One region of the Rossellomorea sp. NPDC077527 genome, then DNA from elsewhere that is predicted to be linked to it. Evidence: riboswitches for the same ligand, from Rfam matches in the RefSeq annotation. Region 1 holds a riboswitch; each other region holds the start of a gene.
The links. A riboswitch is a leader RNA that binds a small molecule or an ion and turns the genes downstream of it on or off. The one in region 1 is predicted to bind cobalamin.
Positions count from the first base shown of each region.

Region 1 (4,417 bases):
GGCGAATCAGTCTAAATTATCTTTCTCGTAAGGAGGACATGAAAATGAAAAAGAAAGTAGTCATCGTCGGGGGCGGTCTTGCAGGTATGTCGACAGCCATCCGTCTATCTTCAGAAGGATACGATGTTACGATTTTAGAAAAAGGAGAAAGGCTCGGGGGGAAATTAAATAGAAGGGAAGGGAAAGGGTTTGTCTTCGATACAGGGCCTTCGATCCTGACAATGCCCTGGGTATTGGAAAAGGTTTTCGCTCATGCGAACCGTGACCTCAGTGATTACGTAGATATTGTAAGGGTGGAGCCAGGCTGGAGGACTTTCTTTGAAGATGGGAAGGTACTCGATGTTTCTTCGGATCTTCCTACCATGTTAGAAGAGCTAAAGAAGACCTCCATAGAGGATAGTCACAACTTTTTCAATTATTTAAGTTACTGCGGGAAAATGTATGAACTTACGATGAAAAGCTTTTATAAAAAAAGCATCAACGGTTTACAGGATCTGCGCACCATGCATCCTGTCAAAGAATTACTGCAAATGGATCCAATGAAATCCATGGATGCTGCAAACCGTAGATTCTTCAAAGATAAGCATTTACAACAGTTATTTAATTTTCTCATCATGTATGTGGGATCCTCCCCATATCATGCTCCGGCTATTATGTCGCAATTGACTCATGTGCAGTTAGGACTAGGGGTTCATTATGTAAAGGGAGGCATGTATAAAATTGCAGAGGCCATGGCAAAGGTGTTGGAGGAACTTGGTGTGGAAGTACGATTGAATTGTGAAGTGGAAGACATTCTTACTTCAGGAACCCGTGCCGATGGAGTAAGAACAAAGATTGGCGAAGAATTGATGGCTGACATCGTCGTATCAAACTTAGAGGCAATCCCGTGTTACAAATCCCTGTTGGCAGACTATCACGAATCTTCAAAGGAAGCCAATGACCTGGGGAAATATGCGCCAACCGTTTCGGGATTGGTATTGTTACTGGGAGTTGACCGTAAATACGATCATCTCGCCCATCATAATTTCTTTTTCAGTAAGGATCCTCAAAAAGAGTTCAGGCAGATTTTTGATGAGAAAAAGCTTGCGGACGATCCGACAGTATATATCGGCATTTCATCCAAAACCGACCCGACCCAGGCCCCGGAAGGGAAGGAAAACCTCTTTGTGTTGACACATGTTCCCCCTTTGAGAGAAGGGGAAGACTGGTCTCAGTATAAGGACTCTTATCGCATGAAAGTGCTTGAGAAATTGGAGAAAATGGGTGTTGCCAACTTGAGAGATCACATCGAATACGAATATACATTCACGCCGAATGACCTTCAGAGTCTTTATGGTGCAAATGGTGGATCGATCTATGGAACGGTTACTGATAGAAAACTTAATGGTGGATTCAAAATACCAAATAAGAGCAGAGTTCTCTCAAATATGTATTTTGTAGGAGGTTCAACCCACCCGGGAGGCGGCGTTCCCATGGTCACACTATCAGGTCAATTGACGGCAGAATTGATTCTGGAAGAGCAGATAAAAGTGAATCGATTTATTGGATGAAAAAGGGTGAGAGCTGAATTCCTTCAGCCCTCACCTATTTTCGTTTTACTTCCATTCAGAAGAATGGTCATCTACGGTATCCGAGTTGTTCACATTTTCTTCTTCCTCATCAGGATAGGGGTCAAAGAAATTGACGACTTTACCCGGGCCGGCGAATCCCACAACCTGCTCTTTATCGTTTTTGCTTTTGTCATTTTTTTTCATAAAAAAAACTCCTTTCTACCTTTTAGTTTGTCGAAAGGAGCTTGATCTCATGCCATTAATTGTTTTTCCAATGATCATCGATGAATTGGTCGCGGCCGGATTTTTCACGATCTTGTTTATACTCATCTGGATTCTTTTTATAGAACTTTTGATGATAGTCTTCAGCCGGATAAAAAATGGACGCAGGAAGGATTTTGGTGACAATCGGTTTCTTGAATCGTCCGCTTTCACCAATCGCTTTCTTAGTCTTTTCCGCTAATTGTTTTTGTTCTTCGTTGTGATAGAAGATAGCGGTACGATACTGGTCACCCCGGTCGTGAAATTGACCCCCTTCATCTGTCGGATCTATTTGGGGCCAATACAGCTCCAAAAGCCGTTCGTAAGGAAAAAGAGCAGGATTAAAGGTGATCTGAACCACTTCATAATGTCCGCTGTTTCCAGCTTTAATATCCTCATAAGATGGGTTCTCAAGATGACCGCCCGAATAACCGGATATCACATCGATAATTCCCGGCAGTTCATCAAACGGTTTTACCATGCACCAAAAGCACCCTCCTGCAAAGGTAGCGACTTCTCTGTTTTCACTCATATTGCAAACCTCCTGTACCATATATGCCCCATTAAAGCAGTGAAGCAATTGCATGAACAGATTTTACCACGAAAGAATCAAGGCGACAATGTATTTACTTAGCTGTCTATCCGAAATCATGTCACTCGTTTTTCGGGCTATTCCTGCAATTTTCAACAAATTCACCAAAATTCATTTCCTATCCAATGGATTTTGTGTATAATTCTTTTGAACGGAACAGTTACATATGTTACAAGATCAGGTGAAGCGGAGGTCATGATACTTCTTAGCTTCTTAATAGGGAAGTTGGTGAAATTCCAACGCGGTCCCGCCACTGTAAATGGTAGTGAGCTGTAAACATACCACTGTGTAAATATACATGGGAAGGTGTCAGCGAGCAATGACCATGAGCCAGGAGACCTGCCTGATTTTTTCACACCAAATCTACGCGGATAGAAAGGTGTAATATGCATGTTGAGACCCTATTTATGCATCTTACACAACATCTCTAGTCCACTGGAGATGTTTTTTTCTGTCCAATCCGAACAGGGGGAAAAGGAAATGAAACACACATTCAAAGCACTACTTTCATTATTATTAGCCATCGGGTTCCTAACAGCATGTGGAACGGATGATGGAGATCAATCAAATAAAAAGGATACAGCTGAAACCACACAAGATCAATCAGGGTATCCGTTATCTCTAAATGACGCATTGGATCATAAAGTTACACTGGAAGAACAACCTAAACATATCGTTTCATTGATTCCAAGCAATACTGAAATCTTATTTGAGCTTGGATTAAACGAAGAAATCGTCGGGGTCTCCGATTTTGACAATTATCCTGAAGAAGCAGCGGATAAAGAAAAGATCGGGGGAATGGAGTTTAACGTTGAGAAAATCGTCAGCTTGGACCCGGATCTAGTACTTGCCCATGAATCTACTGCCAAATCGGCAGAAGAAGGGTTAAGTCAATTGAAAGATGCAGGCATCAACGTATTCATTGTTCACGATGCAAAAAGCTTTGAAGAGGTATATAATACGATTCAAGATATTGGAACACTTGTCGGGAAGAAGGATCAGGCTGAGTCCATCGTTTCTGACATGAAATCGGATCTGAAAACCATTCAAGAAAAAGCGAAAGATATATCAGATAAGAAACGCGTGTATGTGGAAGTCTCACCTTCACCCGACATTTATTCGCCCGGTAAGGACACCTTCATCGATCAAATGCTGACGATGGTCAATGCTGAAAATGTTATGAACGATCAAGAAGGATGGGTTAAGGTAAATCAGGAAGCGGTCATCTCATCAAATCCTGACGTAATCATCACTACCTATGGTTATTACAGTGAAAATCCAAAAGAACAGGTAATGGGTAGAGACGGATGGAAATCAGTGAATGCTGTTAAGAATAGCGATGTTGAGGACGTCCATTCAGATTTAGTCACTCGTACGGGTCCAAGATTGGTTGAAGGAGTAGAGGAAATTGCAAAGTCGATCTATCCAGAGGTATTTGCAGAATAAAATAGGGGTAACGTACGGACTGGCTGGACTATTTTTAGTCATAGCTCTTCTGGCAGGTATTTCGATTGGAACGATTTCGATTCCACCAATGGATATTCTATATATCGTCGGTTCTAAATGGTTTGGATTTGACTTACCTGAAACGGTTGATCCCATGTTTACGAACATCGTGTATACCATCAGATTACCCAGGGTCTTATTAGCTCTATTGGTTGGAAGCTCCTTAGCTATCGCAGGAGCTTCTTTTCAAGGATTATTGCGAAATCCGTTGGCTGATCCTTATACATTGGGGGTTTCTTCAGGAGCATCGGTCGGTGCGGTCATCACATTATTTTTTCACTGGAGTATTCCGTTCATTGGGAAGTTTACGCTTCCCTTTTTCAGTATCATTTGTTCCATCATCACCGTATTTCTTGTATTGTGGTTTGCACAAAAAGTTGAGAGGACGATGAAGGTCGAAACCATCATCCTGACGGGAATCATTTTCAGCTCGTTTTTGGGATCTTTGATTTCCTTAATGATCGCACTTACAGGAGAAGAGCTGAGGCAGATCATCGGCTGGCTTCTT
Region 1 is NZ_JBITVL010000004.1:322,941-327,357, reverse strand. It holds gene ACIGG7_RS16090 (phytoene desaturase family protein) at 45-1,550, shown strand; gene ACIGG7_RS16085 (hypothetical protein) at 1,596-1,754, opposite strand; gene msrA (peptide-methionine (S)-S-oxide reductase MsrA) at 1,810-2,343, opposite strand; cobalamin riboswitch at 2,566-2,764, shown strand; gene ACIGG7_RS16075 (ABC transporter substrate-binding protein) at 2,884-3,849, shown strand; gene ACIGG7_RS16070 (FecCD family ABC transporter permease) at 3,812-4,417, shown strand, end outside.

Region 2 (4,417 bases), on a different contig from region 1:
TTTCAAACCGGATTTCCATGCGTCCATGTGCAGATCCAATAAGTCTTTCGCTTTGATATCATTTCGTACATACAAATTGAACGAAATCCCCTGGTCAACATGCCGTTGTCTCTTCTTGTTCTGTTCCACACTCCAGTGTTGATCCACATGATAAGCTGTCTTATAATACCAGGTCGTTTTAGGCGATAGATCAGGAGCGGTGACAGGAATCTTGTAATCTTTCTTTTCTTCTGAATACTCCAGCCTGAATATCGGATCAATGCTCGCTGTTGAGCCTGCGATGATCGAGGTAGAAGAATTCGGTGCAACGGCCATTAAGTATCCGTTACGTACCCCACTCTCGGAAATATCCCTTCTTAAATATTCCCAACGTTCACCCGTATAGCCACGCTTAGAGAAATATGTCCCCGTAGACCAATCCGATCCGTCAAAATAAGGATAGTTCCCCTTCTCCTTTGCCAGTTCGTGACTTGCATGAATGGTGTGGTACGCAATCTCTTCATAAAGGGCATCACAATATTCGACCGCATCATTGCTTTCCCACTTCAAGCCCTTTAACGCGAGGAGGTGATGCCATCCGAATGTTCCCAACCCGATTCCCCTGTATCGCTGATTGGTTATCTGGGCCTGCAGGACTGGAAGTTCATTTAAATCGATCACATTATCCAGCATTCTTACTCCGATCGATACAACCCGTTCCAGCTCATCATCCATCAACGTCTTGGCTAAGGAAATAGAGGCAAGATTGCAGACAACATAATCCCCCGGTGACTTATAGGTGACAATTTTACCATCTTGAATCACTTCTTCTTCCATTACGGTCGCACTCATATTCTGGGCGATTTCCGTACACAGATTACTGCAATAAATCATTCCTTTATGAGAATTTGCATTCAGACGATTCACTGTATCCCGATAAAACATATATGGCGTTCCGGTTTCGAGCTGGGAAATCATAATCCGTTTAAAAATTTCAATGGCCGGCACCACTTCCCGCGAAAGTGACGTATGAGCTATACACTCCTGGTACTTCTCACGAAAAGATCCTTCTCCTTCTCTTTCGTCATAGTAATCCTCTAGGGAGTACCCCATGACTGTCTTCACTTCATGCGGGTCAAATAAATACCAGTCCCCTCTACTCTCAACTTGTTCCATAAACAAATCTGGTATAGAAACTCCTGTAAACAGGTCATGAGTCCTTTGCCTTTCATCCCCATTGTTTAACCGTGTATCAAGGAATGGAAAAATATCTTTATGCCATATATCCAGATAGACGGCAATCGCTCCTTGACGCTGCCCCAATTGATCGACGGAAACCGCTGTATTATTAAGCTGCTTCATCCAGGGAATAACGCCAGAGCTTACTCCTTTAAATCCTTTTATATCGCTGCCTCGGCTTCTTACTTTCCCTAGATAAATCCCAAGACCTCCCCCATTTTTACTCAAGGTAGAAACGTCTGTATTGCTGTCATAAATGCTTCTTAAATCATCTTCCACTGTATCGATGAAGCAACTGGATAGCTGGCCATGGCTCTTTCCAGCATTCGCAAAGGTTGGGGTTGCCACCGTCATATAAAGATTGGAGAGAGCCCAATAAGATTCTTCTATCAATCTGATCCTTTTTTCTTTTGGTTCATTCATCATGAGGGTCATGCTAATAATCATGAACCTCTCTTGAGGCAACTCAAGAACCATTCCGTCATGGGACTTGGTTAAGTATCTCTCGGTCAGAGTGACAATTCCTATGTAAGTAAAAAGAGAATCCCTTGTATCATCCAAGATCGAACCCAAATAGTCCAATTCCTCTTTGCTGTAAGAATCAAGCAGAGTCTTGGAATATAATTGTTTTGCGGTCAAATCTTTAACCAAATGATAGAATGATCCGTATAGTTCCCCTCCCCTTGATAAAGCAAGTTTCTCATATAAACTCTTGATATATAATGCTGCCGCCACGTAAGTCCAATCCGGCTCATGAGCCGTTATACGCTCAACTGCTGTCAAAATCATGAAATGATAGAGTCTTTCTTTGGTGAAGTCCGTCTGTTGATTTGCATATATTAAAATCTTTTCATTAAATTCCTTGAAATAAAGATCAGGAAACCGATTCTGCAGACTGTCCAATATCACTTCTACTTCTTTTTGTTGTTCATTTAACGTGATTGACATGAAAATTCCTCCCATTTTATAAAGTGGGGAAGGAGTAAAAAAAGCCCATCCTTCAAAAAGGATGGGCTTTAAATAGACGGAGATAGTAATAGACTTCTGCTATTTCAATCCTCGCTTTATCCTCCCAATTCCCGAAGAAGATAACACGTGATAAATACGGCAGGTCTCCTGGCTTGTGCTTCACTCTACTTTAAGGCCTTCCCATCTATTTGACAGTGGCAGTTTCCTTATTTCGTCGGCACATACAGTTGCGGGGACAGCTCCGGTCTCTCACCGGATTCCCTTTTAAGTCTTATTAGACACCTTATTCACAGGTTATAATCAATATATAGTTATCGAAATACAAAAGAACACAAAATGTTGTGTTATTCATTATCATATACGATTTAAAAATGAAAAACAAGAGGAATCTATTAAACATTTATTAGTATCACCCGTCAACGATACGGGAGTCAAGCATGAACGTTAACCTTATTTACACTTTAAAAGCTTTTTTGAACTTGGGACTCAATTCACTCCACACGTCAAATAAGTTTCCATCAGGGTCACTGAAAACGAAATTAAGTCCATTATGGCCTCTATCTTCAATCTCCCCTGTCACTACTCCCTGATGAAGCAAATGATCTCTCATTTCGTTCAAATCACTGATTCCATCCACTTCAAACGTTAAAGAAAAACGCTTATTTTGATACCTATCCTGAAAATTACTGCTTTCCCCCTCTAACGAACCGACCAAAAAGATGCTCTGATGAGCAAGATCTACGATCGCTTTATCCTCATCCTCGTAGTTCAGTTTTGCGTTTAACTTTTCCTGGTACCAGATACTTGCCTTCTGAACATCGCTCACTGGTATGTATGTCGTCCCCACTCTTACTAGTTGCTTCATAAACTCTCTCCTTTTATTTTACTTACACTTTTATCCTTTCTACAAAAGGAAGAAAATCCCTTCCCTTTGAATTATGCTTATAATTATTATTTTCCACGAAAAGAGCAGAAGGAGATGCGATTAAGACCTCAAATGAACACTGTTCCCCCCTCACCTTCCTATCTGTTGGTTGAGATAATACCCCGTTCTCTCTATAATTCAAATGGAAGGTTGTTTGACAGTATTCTTTGGTCCCCAATATTTTTTACAGGTTGTTTAAATGGAGGAATCTCGATTTAAACAACCTCTTTTTTTCATGCTAACATGTAATAATCTTTTAATGTCATCATTTTATATGGAGGTGGTTTCTTTTTTGTAATCGGATACATAACAGTCCCTCTAAGGGGTTAAGCTAGTTTCCCTGTGTTTCATCGTTATTACAATCAATACGTTTTAGCCTAAATACTTTCTTTTTATGGGTTTTTCATTTAAAATGCGCATTAAGTGATTTTTTTGGAAATCACACCTTAGTTCTGAAAGGAGTCTATTATGAAGAAACTATTAACGACTTTACTATTAGCATTATTAACAATTGGATTAGCCGCTTGCGGTTCGGACGAGGAGAGCCAAAAAGCTGACGATAAAGCGAAGACAGAAGCAACCGACAAAAAGGCTCAAGAAGAGCAAGCCAAGAAAATGGAAGAAATGCAAAAGAAAATGGATGAACAAAAGGTTGAAAAAGATAAGGTCGTAGCGATTGTCAACGACGAAAAAATCAAAGGTGAAGATTTCAACAACGTATTGAGTCAATCCCAAATGCAGTATCAACAAATGGGACAGGATCCGACAAGTAAAGATGCTGTTAAGAAGATTAAAGACCAGACCATCGACAGCCTGATCGGACAAACCCTTCTCATGCAACAGGCCGAAGAAAAGGGCTATAAAGCGACGGATGATGAAATTAATAAACAGCTTGAAGAAGTGAAAAAGCAGTACAAAGATGACAAGCAATTCGAAGAAGCCATGAAAAAAGCCGGATTTACAATGGACGAGCTGAAAACTCAAATTGCTGAAAATATTAAATATACAACCTATGTTGATAAAGAAATCAAGGTCGATGAAGTAACTGAAGATGAAATGAAGAAGTTTTATGATCAATATGCAAGCCAACAAGGTAAGGAACAAGCAAAAGATGCACCGAAATTTGAAGATGTAAAACCACAGATCAAGACTCAGCTTGAACAACAGAAAAAGCAAGAAAAACTAGTTCAACATGTGGAAGATTTAAAGAAAAATGCTAAAATTGATGTGAAAATTTAATCAATCAGAAAGCCGCCTGCATAAGGCGGTTTTCTTTTTTTAAACACCTAGTATGGTGGTTTCCTC
Region 2 is NZ_JBITVL010000003.1:432,245-436,661, forward strand. It holds gene ACIGG7_RS12080 (ribonucleoside-diphosphate reductase subunit alpha) at 1-2,166, opposite strand, end outside; cobalamin riboswitch at 2,308-2,488, opposite strand; gene ACIGG7_RS12085 (VOC family protein) at 2,642-3,052, opposite strand; gene ACIGG7_RS12090 (SurA N-terminal domain-containing protein) at 3,581-4,351, shown strand.
Region 2: it holds a riboswitch for cobalamin, as region 1 does, so the genes downstream of both, ACIGG7_RS12080 (ribonucleoside-diphosphate reductase subunit alpha) here and ACIGG7_RS16075 (ABC transporter substrate-binding protein) in region 1, are expected to answer to the same signal.

Region 3 (4,417 bases), on a different contig from region 1:
AACGTATACGTACTCTTTTCTTATTCTATTCAGTTCTTTCTTCTTGGCGGTCTGCCTGGCGGTGATCTTAAGTTATTCCCTCATGTTATTGCCCCGGAAAGTATATCGTTTCTCTGTAAAGATCGTCAATGTCCTGGATGCCTTACCGGATGTGTTCATTGTCGTATTATTTCAGCTTTTCATCATCTGGTTATTCAAAAAGACGAACCTGCTCGTGTTGGATATCTATGCCCTCGGTGAAGAGCGAATCTACTTTTTACCTATTCTCTGTTTGTCCGTTTTGCCTGTCGTATTCTTGTTAAAGCAATTTCTGTTCCAGCTCAAAGAAGAAGAAAGCAAGCCATATGTGGAGTTCTCTTATTCAAAGGGATTCAGAAGGGCCTATACGGTTTGGCATCACTTGTTTCGGAATGTGTGGGTTCACTTCTTCTTTCATCTGAAACCGATTTTTTTACTGATGCTTTCTAATCTATTAATCATTGAACTTCTGTTTAACATTAACGGATTCATGCAGACGTTGCTTCGCACGGCGACAAGTTCACCTTCTGCGTTCTTTCTCGGGATGCTTCTTATATTTGTCCCGTTCTTTGTCGTTTTCAATATAGGGTCTTATATTCTATCAAAATGGTTGAAAGGAGGGGAAATGGATGAATAGTTGGATGACCAGAAGATTGGCACTTCCCGTCCTGGTCCTTGTTGCTTTCATCGCCGTCAGTTTCCTGGTTCCGGTATTGAATCCCGGGTATGATGAAGTTGTGGATTATCTCTCCGATGAAAATGGGAGAGTAATCGCAGCACCACCGTTCACCCCAAGTGAAATGCCTCCACTGGGAAGCGATAAACTGGGGAGGAACTTTCTGCTTTTACTATTGGTCGGAGCCAAATATACTATTTTTGCAGCTTTGGCCATCGCATTACTGCGGATGGTTTTAGGCTTTTTCTTTGCTGTTCTGTATACGTTCCTCCCAGATTTTGTAGGGAGATTGATGAAAGGACTGGGAGAGTCTTTTCAGTACATCCCCCTCGTCATTATTGTGTTTGCGTTACTGGTTCCCTTAGAAGGTGCTTTTCATTCCGGGGTGCTTCCTTCCAACCGTTACTTCTTCATTCAAGTGATCGCGATTGCCGCTGTGACGATCCCCTCTCTCGGAATCTATTTAGGAGAAGAGATGAAACTCTTTATGAAGAGCGAATTCATTCAGGTGTCACGAACGATGGGGGCAGGAAGATTCCATCTTTTTAAGCAGCACCTGCTTCCACAGTTCAGAAGGCATTCGATAGTGCTATTTTCAGAACAGGTGTCCCAAACTCTGGCTTTACTTATTCAACTCGGCATTCTCCATATGTGTCTTGGCGGCTTGAAGATCGCTAACTTTGGCATCATGGAAAGTATCCCTGTATATTTTTCCGAAACGAACGAATGGGCAGCGACGATCGCCATCAACATTCAGCAGATCTTCCTGCGTCCGATGCTTGTCGTCGTCCCACTGACTTTATTCGCCATCTTGATCCTATGCGTGAACTCGATCAGTGCGACCCTTAGAAGATCTTTGATTGAAGGGGAAGGAACCAAGGTGAAGAACAAGGCAGGGGAGGAGCGTCGAGAGAAGGCTGTCTCGGTATCATCGGATCTATTTACTTTGAAACAGTAAGGAGAGATTGTATGAAGGAAAAACAAGGCGGAAAGGCCTTTCTGATTGTATCCGTACTTTTATTTGTGTTTGCGGGATTTGTTTCGATCTATACGGGATTTCAATCAGACTCTTACAAGCCTATATGGTTCCCCCTCATCCTTCTCGCTACCAACATTATGTATGTGGTCATCAACATAAAGGAGCGCCGTCGCTATTATACAATAGGCTTTAGCGTGATGACCGTTGCGGTTCTGATATACATCCTTTTTCCATACTTTATATAGAAAACACTCAGAAATAATCTGAGTGTTTTTTTTATAATATCAATGCACGGTTTTTTCTATGTTCTTTCCGAAGAGGTGCCGTCTTAAAAAGTCTCTTCTCTTCTTCCGACTGAGGGATGACCTTTGGCACCGGTTTCGGCTTACCATTCTCATCCACAGCGACCATTGTCAGAAATGATTCCGTCGTTAACGTTCTGACATTCGTCAGCAGATTGGTCGAGTACACCTTCACATATACTTCCATGGATGTTCTTCCTGTCGATGTAACATACCCCTCAAGGCTCAAAGCGTCGCCCACCGTGGCGGATGATAAAAAATCCACAGAGTCGATCGATGCTGTTACAACGACGGAATTTGAGTGCTTCATGGCCGATAACGCCGCGATTTCATCGATATAAGAGAGGACTTTCCCTCCAAAGATGGTTTGCATGTGATTGGTATCCGGCGGCAATACCAATCGGGTTTGTACGGTTCGTGAACGCTCCACAGAATAAGCTTGTTCCATTTTCTCATCTCCCTGATTGTATAATGTTGAAACAAAAAACATCTCCTTTGTGAAAAGAAGATGCAGCTACCCTGAGTGAGCGTCGGGGATCCTCTGATTCCCTGTTAGACGTTTCATTCGCGTAACACCCTCCTATCTCCCGTAGGAACTTTCGTGTTCTTCTCGAATTGGCAGGTCTCCTGGCTCAGCGTCTCCAATTCCATATTCCTTCCCATTTCACGTGAAACAGTGGATCCATATGAAACCTCAGCCTTACAGTGGCGGGACCGCGTTGGATTTTCACCAACTTCCCTTTTAAGAAAATGACCAACGATCATTTTCACCAACGAGCAATAATTAAATTGTGAACGTTTCTATTTTACCATACACCTTCCGTGAATGAGCATCCTCTATGGTAAAATGGTAAAAAGGAGATGGAGTGCTATGAAGAAATTCAATAAATGTCAAAGTTGTGGTATGCCTCTGAAAAAAGTAGAAGATCGAGGAACGGAAAAAAATTCAGAGGAAAGTGCCATGTATTGCAAGCATTGTTACCAACAAGGAGAATTTACTCAAAAGGATATCACGCTCGACGAAATGAAGGTCTTTGTGAAAAACAAATGCATTGAAATGGGCGTTCCTTCTTTCTTATCAGGGATGTTTGTGAGGAATATGCACAAGCTTGAGCGATGGAAGTAGGGAGATTTAAAAGGTACAGGTGAGGAATTGACATGACATATAGTGATCAACAGACGCAGATTGATAGAGTAATACAATACATAGATGAACATCTTACAGAGGATTTATCTTTAGAGCAGCTCGCCAAAGTCTCTACCTATTCACCCTTTCACTTCCAACGATTGTTCAAAGGGTTCATCGGCGAGACGCCAGCCGGCTATGTGAAAAGGCTTCGTTTGGAAAATGCCGCACATATGCTGATTTATGAGCCAAGGGTACCAGTAACAGAAGTTGCCTTGAATTGTGGGTTTTCTTCTTTATCTTATTTCACCTATTCGTTCAATGCCTATTTCAATACCAATCCAAAAAGCTGGAGGGAAGGTGCGTATTTAGAACGATTTCCAAGGGAATATCTGTATAGCAAGAAATCTAAACTTTCCAGCACAAATCCGAAAGCTTCCAGAGATCGAGAGACTTATAATGAGTTTAAATGGCTGGATCTTTCCAATGTGAAAGTCGCACAATTACCAGAGTGCTCCACCATCAACCGGTACCATACAGGATCCTACGTCAAAGGCATTCCTGCAACTTGGCAGGATCTTTACCATTGGGGGAATGCTAGGGATCTGTTGGACGATAGCCCGCTGATATTCGGAGTCCCTAAGAGTAACCCGTACATCACCCCGCCTGAAAAAAACAGGTATGAATGCCGTCTGGCCGTTAAAGATCGAGGTACCCTTGGTGAGGAACTTGGTCATTTTTCCGGAGGCAAGCATGTAATATATGAGTTTTCGGAGCCTGTCGATTATGAGGAAAGAGGCATGCTGATTGAATGCTACTCAGAACTTTATAGTTATTGGCTGCCCCAAAGCGGATTTAGGTATCTCGGGAATCCGGTTGAGCTTGTTGAAGTAGAGAGCATCGAAGGATCCCTCGATGTAAGGTGTGGCATTAAGGCGATCGCTCTGGCCATTGAACCCAAATAATGGAGGAATAAGGATGACCCTAGGTTTGAATTTGCCCGCGTTTCTAGCAGGGGCCGTGTTGTATATGATCTACGGAGGAGTTTATTACTCGATCCTTCTTGGAAAGAAAGATCAGGAAGGCACAGGACCGGTGAAATATGTAGTGGCTGTTTTGGTAGCGTTCATCAGTTCAGCCCTGATTGGAGTTCTCGTTCAAGGGACGGGATCAAGTGGTTTAGCTTCCGGGGCGCTCATTGGAGGAATCGTTGGAATGTTGATTTCCATCGTCTATTTGAAAAATGCCCTATTTGGACTCATGACGAAAAGGATGTTTCTAATTGCTGTCGGAGATCATCTCATCGTTTTTACTTT
Region 3 is NZ_JBITVL010000001.1:930,217-934,633, forward strand. It holds gene ACIGG7_RS04735 (ABC transporter permease subunit) at 1-655, shown strand, start outside; gene ACIGG7_RS04740 (hypothetical protein) at 648-1,652, shown strand; gene ACIGG7_RS04745 (hypothetical protein) at 1,664-1,918, shown strand; gene ACIGG7_RS04750 (acyl-CoA thioesterase) at 1,950-2,423, opposite strand; cobalamin riboswitch at 2,576-2,765, opposite strand; gene ACIGG7_RS04755 (zinc ribbon domain-containing protein) at 2,847-3,101, shown strand; gene ACIGG7_RS04760 (AraC family transcriptional regulator) at 3,134-4,066, shown strand; gene ACIGG7_RS04765 (DUF1761 domain-containing protein) at 4,080-4,417, shown strand, end outside.
Region 3: it holds a riboswitch for cobalamin, as region 1 does, so the genes downstream of both, ACIGG7_RS04750 (acyl-CoA thioesterase) here and ACIGG7_RS16075 (ABC transporter substrate-binding protein) in region 1, are expected to answer to the same signal.

Region 4 (4,417 bases), on a different contig from region 1:
CTTTGATCAGACCCACTACGATAAATGGATAAACTCCAGCTGCCATTGCCTGATTCCAACCCAAATCAGCTACATATTTCAGTTGGATGGTACCAAGAATCAACGTAATGATCATCCCCACCGTATTGGCAATCATCGCCATAGGAATGGTGAACTTCGTTTTTTCAAGAATATAACCTGTAAAGAAAGCCGCTACGATAAAGCCGAAGATATAGCCGCCTGTTGGTCCGACCAGTACTTGTGCACCCCCGCTGAACCCGGCAAACACCGGGACGCCCACAGCTCCGAGTGCCGTATAGCATATTAAAGACAATGCACCATATCTGCTTCCAAGAATCGTTGCCGTGATACCGACAGCCAGTGTCTGTCCGCTGATGGGAACGAGTGGCAATGGTATTTCGATTTGTGCGAAGATCCCTGTCATCGCAGCAAAGATGGCACAGTGGATAAGCATCCGTAATTTTTCTCCATTCATGTTCTAATCCCCCTAATGTATGTAAACCTATATATAACAATAAGTTAACACATGTCATTACATTCGGGAAGAACATTTTGACGTATTAAGTACATCTATGGCCTTTATTACTGGGGGGCATAGATATTACATATCTTTTCATTTGCCATAAGCTCCACAGCAGATTTTAAAGATATTCTCCCCTTCTCTAACTCATCTTCTCCCTTATCACTGATCATATATAGGAATGTATGATGAGGATATCGCTCATTGTATACCTGTATGATTCTTCCGATGGCTACGTAGGACATATTTGGCTCCTTTCATGATGTTCCATTCTATGACGCATGTTCTTATTCATTCTTCACGAGAAGTTCTGACCGAACATGTTCCGCTGCTTCCACCATCACTTTAAGCGATGAAATGGTTTCTGCAATCCCCCGCGTTTTCAAGCCGCAATCAGGATTGATCCAAAATTGTGTTGGATCTAACACCTTTAAAGAACGCTTAATATGCGTGATGATTTCCTCACACTCGGGTATACGGGGACTGTGTATATCATAAACACCCAATCCTATCCCTTTGTCGTAGGTGCATTCTTCAAATATGTTGATTAATTCACCATGGCTCCTCGACGTCTCGATTGAGATGACATCGGCATCAAGATCGCTGATTGCTTCCATGATGTCTTCAAAGTCGGAATAACACATATGCGTATGAATTTGGGTTTCATTTTGTACAGAAGAAGTAGCTAACTTAAATGAATGGACAGCAGCCTGTAAATATTCATCCCAACGTTCCTTCTTCAAAGGTAATCCCTCTCTGAGTGCCGGTTCGTCCACCTGGATCATCCGTATCCCCTGTTCTTCAAGTGATTCAATTTCTTTGCGCAGAGATCGGGCAATTTGGTTTGCCACTGTGTAGCGTGATAGGTCTTCCCTTACGAACGACCAGTTCAGAATGGTGATCGGCCCCGTTAACATCCCTTTGACGGGCTTGTCGGTTAACGACTGGGCATAGACCGTTTCATCCACTGTCATCGGTTTTATAAAGTTCACATCTCTATATATGATGGGTGGCTTCACACAACGCGATCCATAGGACTGGACCCACCCGAAAGTGGTGAACTGGAAGCCATCCAATTTCCCACCGAAAAACTCTACCATATCTGTCCGTTCAAACTCACCATGGACCAACACATCCAATCCGACTTCCTCCTGAATATCGATCCACCGCTTGATTTCTCCGCGTATGAATTGCCGATAGACGTCATCCCCAATCTCACCCTTGCGCCACTTCATTCTTTGTCTTCTTACTTCACTGGTCTGAGGAAAGCTCCCAATCGTAGTAGTAGGAAGAAGGGGGAGTTTGGGTTGTACTTTTCTACGAATGGAATAAGGGGAGATCCTCCTGACATTCGATGAACCTTCTTCAAGTACATCTCTGGTGCTGCCAGCTGATTCATGAAGGGCAGCAATGGAATTCACACTTTCTTCTAACTCTTTCTCAACAGTCCCCACTCCTTCTCCTAGCGCTTTCGCAAGGAGAGCCACTTCCTTCAATTTTTCATCAGCAAATGACATTCCCTTTTTAAGAACTTTATCTAACGCATCTTCCTGCCTCACAGTTACCGGTACGTGGAGCAAGCTGGATGCCGGCTGAATGATTAACCGGTCCTTCGCTACATAATCGGCCAATGAAGATACAAATGAATGGGCGTCAACAAGATTCCTTCTCCAAATATTCCGGCCGTCCACCACCCCGGCAGCGAGAATTTTATCTTCAGGAAACCCGTTCTTCCGCAGTGCCTCCCAATTCTCTCCCCGGTCATGAATAAAATCCATTCCGATCCCGTCCACAGGTATGGACGTCACCTCTTTATAGTGGTCCAAGCGATCAAAATAGGTTTGAAGGATCACCTTCACATGGGGAGCTGCTTGCTTTAATGTTCCATAGATTTCTTTAAAGCGTTCTACCTTTTGTTTGGAGATCGAGGTGCATAGAATCGGCTCGTCCATCTGCACCCATTCTACTCCCTCATCCTGTAATTCCTTTAAGACTTGAGCGTATAGAGGGACCAATTTTTCCACAAGTGCGCTTTCATCTTTTTCATCATACCCTTTAGACAATTTCACAAATGTGAATGGTCCAATGATCACAGGCTTCCCCTTGATACCAAGCTTTTCTTTCGCTTCCCGGTAAAAAGCCAACGGTCGATTTTCCACCAGCTCAGGTGCAGATCCGGAAAATTCCGGGACGATATAATGATAGTTGGTGTTAAACCATTTCGTCATTTCTGATGCTGGGGAATCCTTCGTCCCCCTTGCAATATCAAAATACGTATCCAGAGATACTTTCCCACCTTGATAGTCAAACCTTTCGGGAACGACTCCGAACATCACCGCAGTATCCAGTACATGATCATACAACGAGAAGTCTCCAAGCGGGATCAAATCCACTCCCTGATCCCTCTGTTTCTTCACATGCTCGAGACGAATGTTCTCCATTTGTTTCTCGAACGATTCTGCGTCCACCTTATGGGACCAATATTGTTCCAATACCTTTTTCCATTCACGATTTTCCCCTATTCTTGGATACCCTAAGTTCGAACTCATAACCTTACTCAATCATCACACTTCCCATCTGTTTAAAATGATTATCCTGTCCCAACAAAAAAATCTCTCTTCCAAATGAAAGAGAGATTCATACGCATACTTAACTAGAGTCGAGACCAACCGGTTTTCTCAACACGCATTCCTCACCCCTCTCTATATCCACGTAGAGCATAAGTGCATACAACAGGCAGGTCTCCTGACTCAGGATCGTCGCTTCTTACCCCTTCCCATTTCATATGAAATAGTGGTAGTGTGATAAGTTGCTCCCCATTACAGTGGCGGGACCGCGCCGGATTTTCACCGGTCTTCCCTCTTAGCTGAGTAAAACTCAGCACCTATTGCATTTGTCTATTTAATTGTCCTTATACTAGAAAAGCCCTCTCAATCAAAGAAAGAGAGGGCTTCATATTTAGTGGAATCCCCTCTTATTTTCCAAAGCCTGAGGCTTTGCAGGAATTAGCACCTTTTCAACAAAAATCGAACGGTTGCCGGGTTTCACAGGGCCAGTCCCTCCACCTCTCTACATAAGAGTTATACGCTTATATTTTTACTATTCGGAAATTAACATTTATCGTAGCACGGGAACGATCGGCTGTCAAAAGAAATTCTCACCCTTGTATGCTTTCCTAATAGTACGTACTTTCTGCATAGTGACATTTGATGCAGTTCCTGGCGGCTGGCGTTTCATAGAAGACATGCCTGCACTTTGCCTGAATTCCCTTCACTTCTTTCTCAAGCTCCATGATCCTCTCATGCAGAATCAACATTTCTTTCTTCAGCATGAGGATATGAGAGCCTTGATTATCGGTAGAGGTTTGATCCATTTTCAACGAACTCCTTCGCCTTTTCTTTCAACCCTTTTTCCCTCTCAGTCTGCGACTCTAGAGCGCCGTCTTTCATTCCCCTGATATCATGGGAGATTTTCATAGAACAAAACTTCGGTCCGCACATGGAACAGAAATGGGCGGTTTTTGCCCCTTCGGCAGGGAGGGTTTCATCATGATACTCCCTTGCCCGTTCAGGGTCCAGGGAGAGATTGAATTGATCATTCCATCTAAATTCGAATCGTGCTTTGGAAAGGGCGTTGTCCCTTATTTGTGCCCCTGGATGCCCCTTCGCTAAATCAGCCGCATGAGCGGCAATTTTGTACGCAATTACACCTTCCCGAACATCGTCTTTATTCGGCAGCCCCAGATGTTCTTTCGGTGTCACATAACACAGCATCGCGGTACCGAACCAGCCGATCATCGCTGCTCCAATGGCAGAAGTAATATGATCGTACCCCGGTGCAATATCGGTCGTTAATGGTCCCAATGTATAGAAAGGGGCTTCATGACAGATCTCCATT
Region 4 is NZ_JBITVL010000002.1:895,745-900,161, forward strand. It holds gene ACIGG7_RS09720 (biotin transporter BioY) at 1-475, opposite strand, end outside; gene ACIGG7_RS09725 (hypothetical protein) at 583-765, opposite strand; gene metE (5-methyltetrahydropteroyltriglutamate--homocysteine S-methyltransferase) at 808-3,081, opposite strand; cobalamin riboswitch at 3,239-3,423, opposite strand; SAM riboswitch class I at 3,492-3,600, opposite strand; gene ACIGG7_RS09735 (hypothetical protein) at 3,696-3,893, opposite strand; gene thiC (phosphomethylpyrimidine synthase ThiC) at 3,871-4,417, opposite strand, start outside.
Region 4: it holds a riboswitch for cobalamin, as region 1 does, so the genes downstream of both, metE (5-methyltetrahydropteroyltriglutamate--homocysteine S-methyltransferase) here and ACIGG7_RS16075 (ABC transporter substrate-binding protein) in region 1, are expected to answer to the same signal.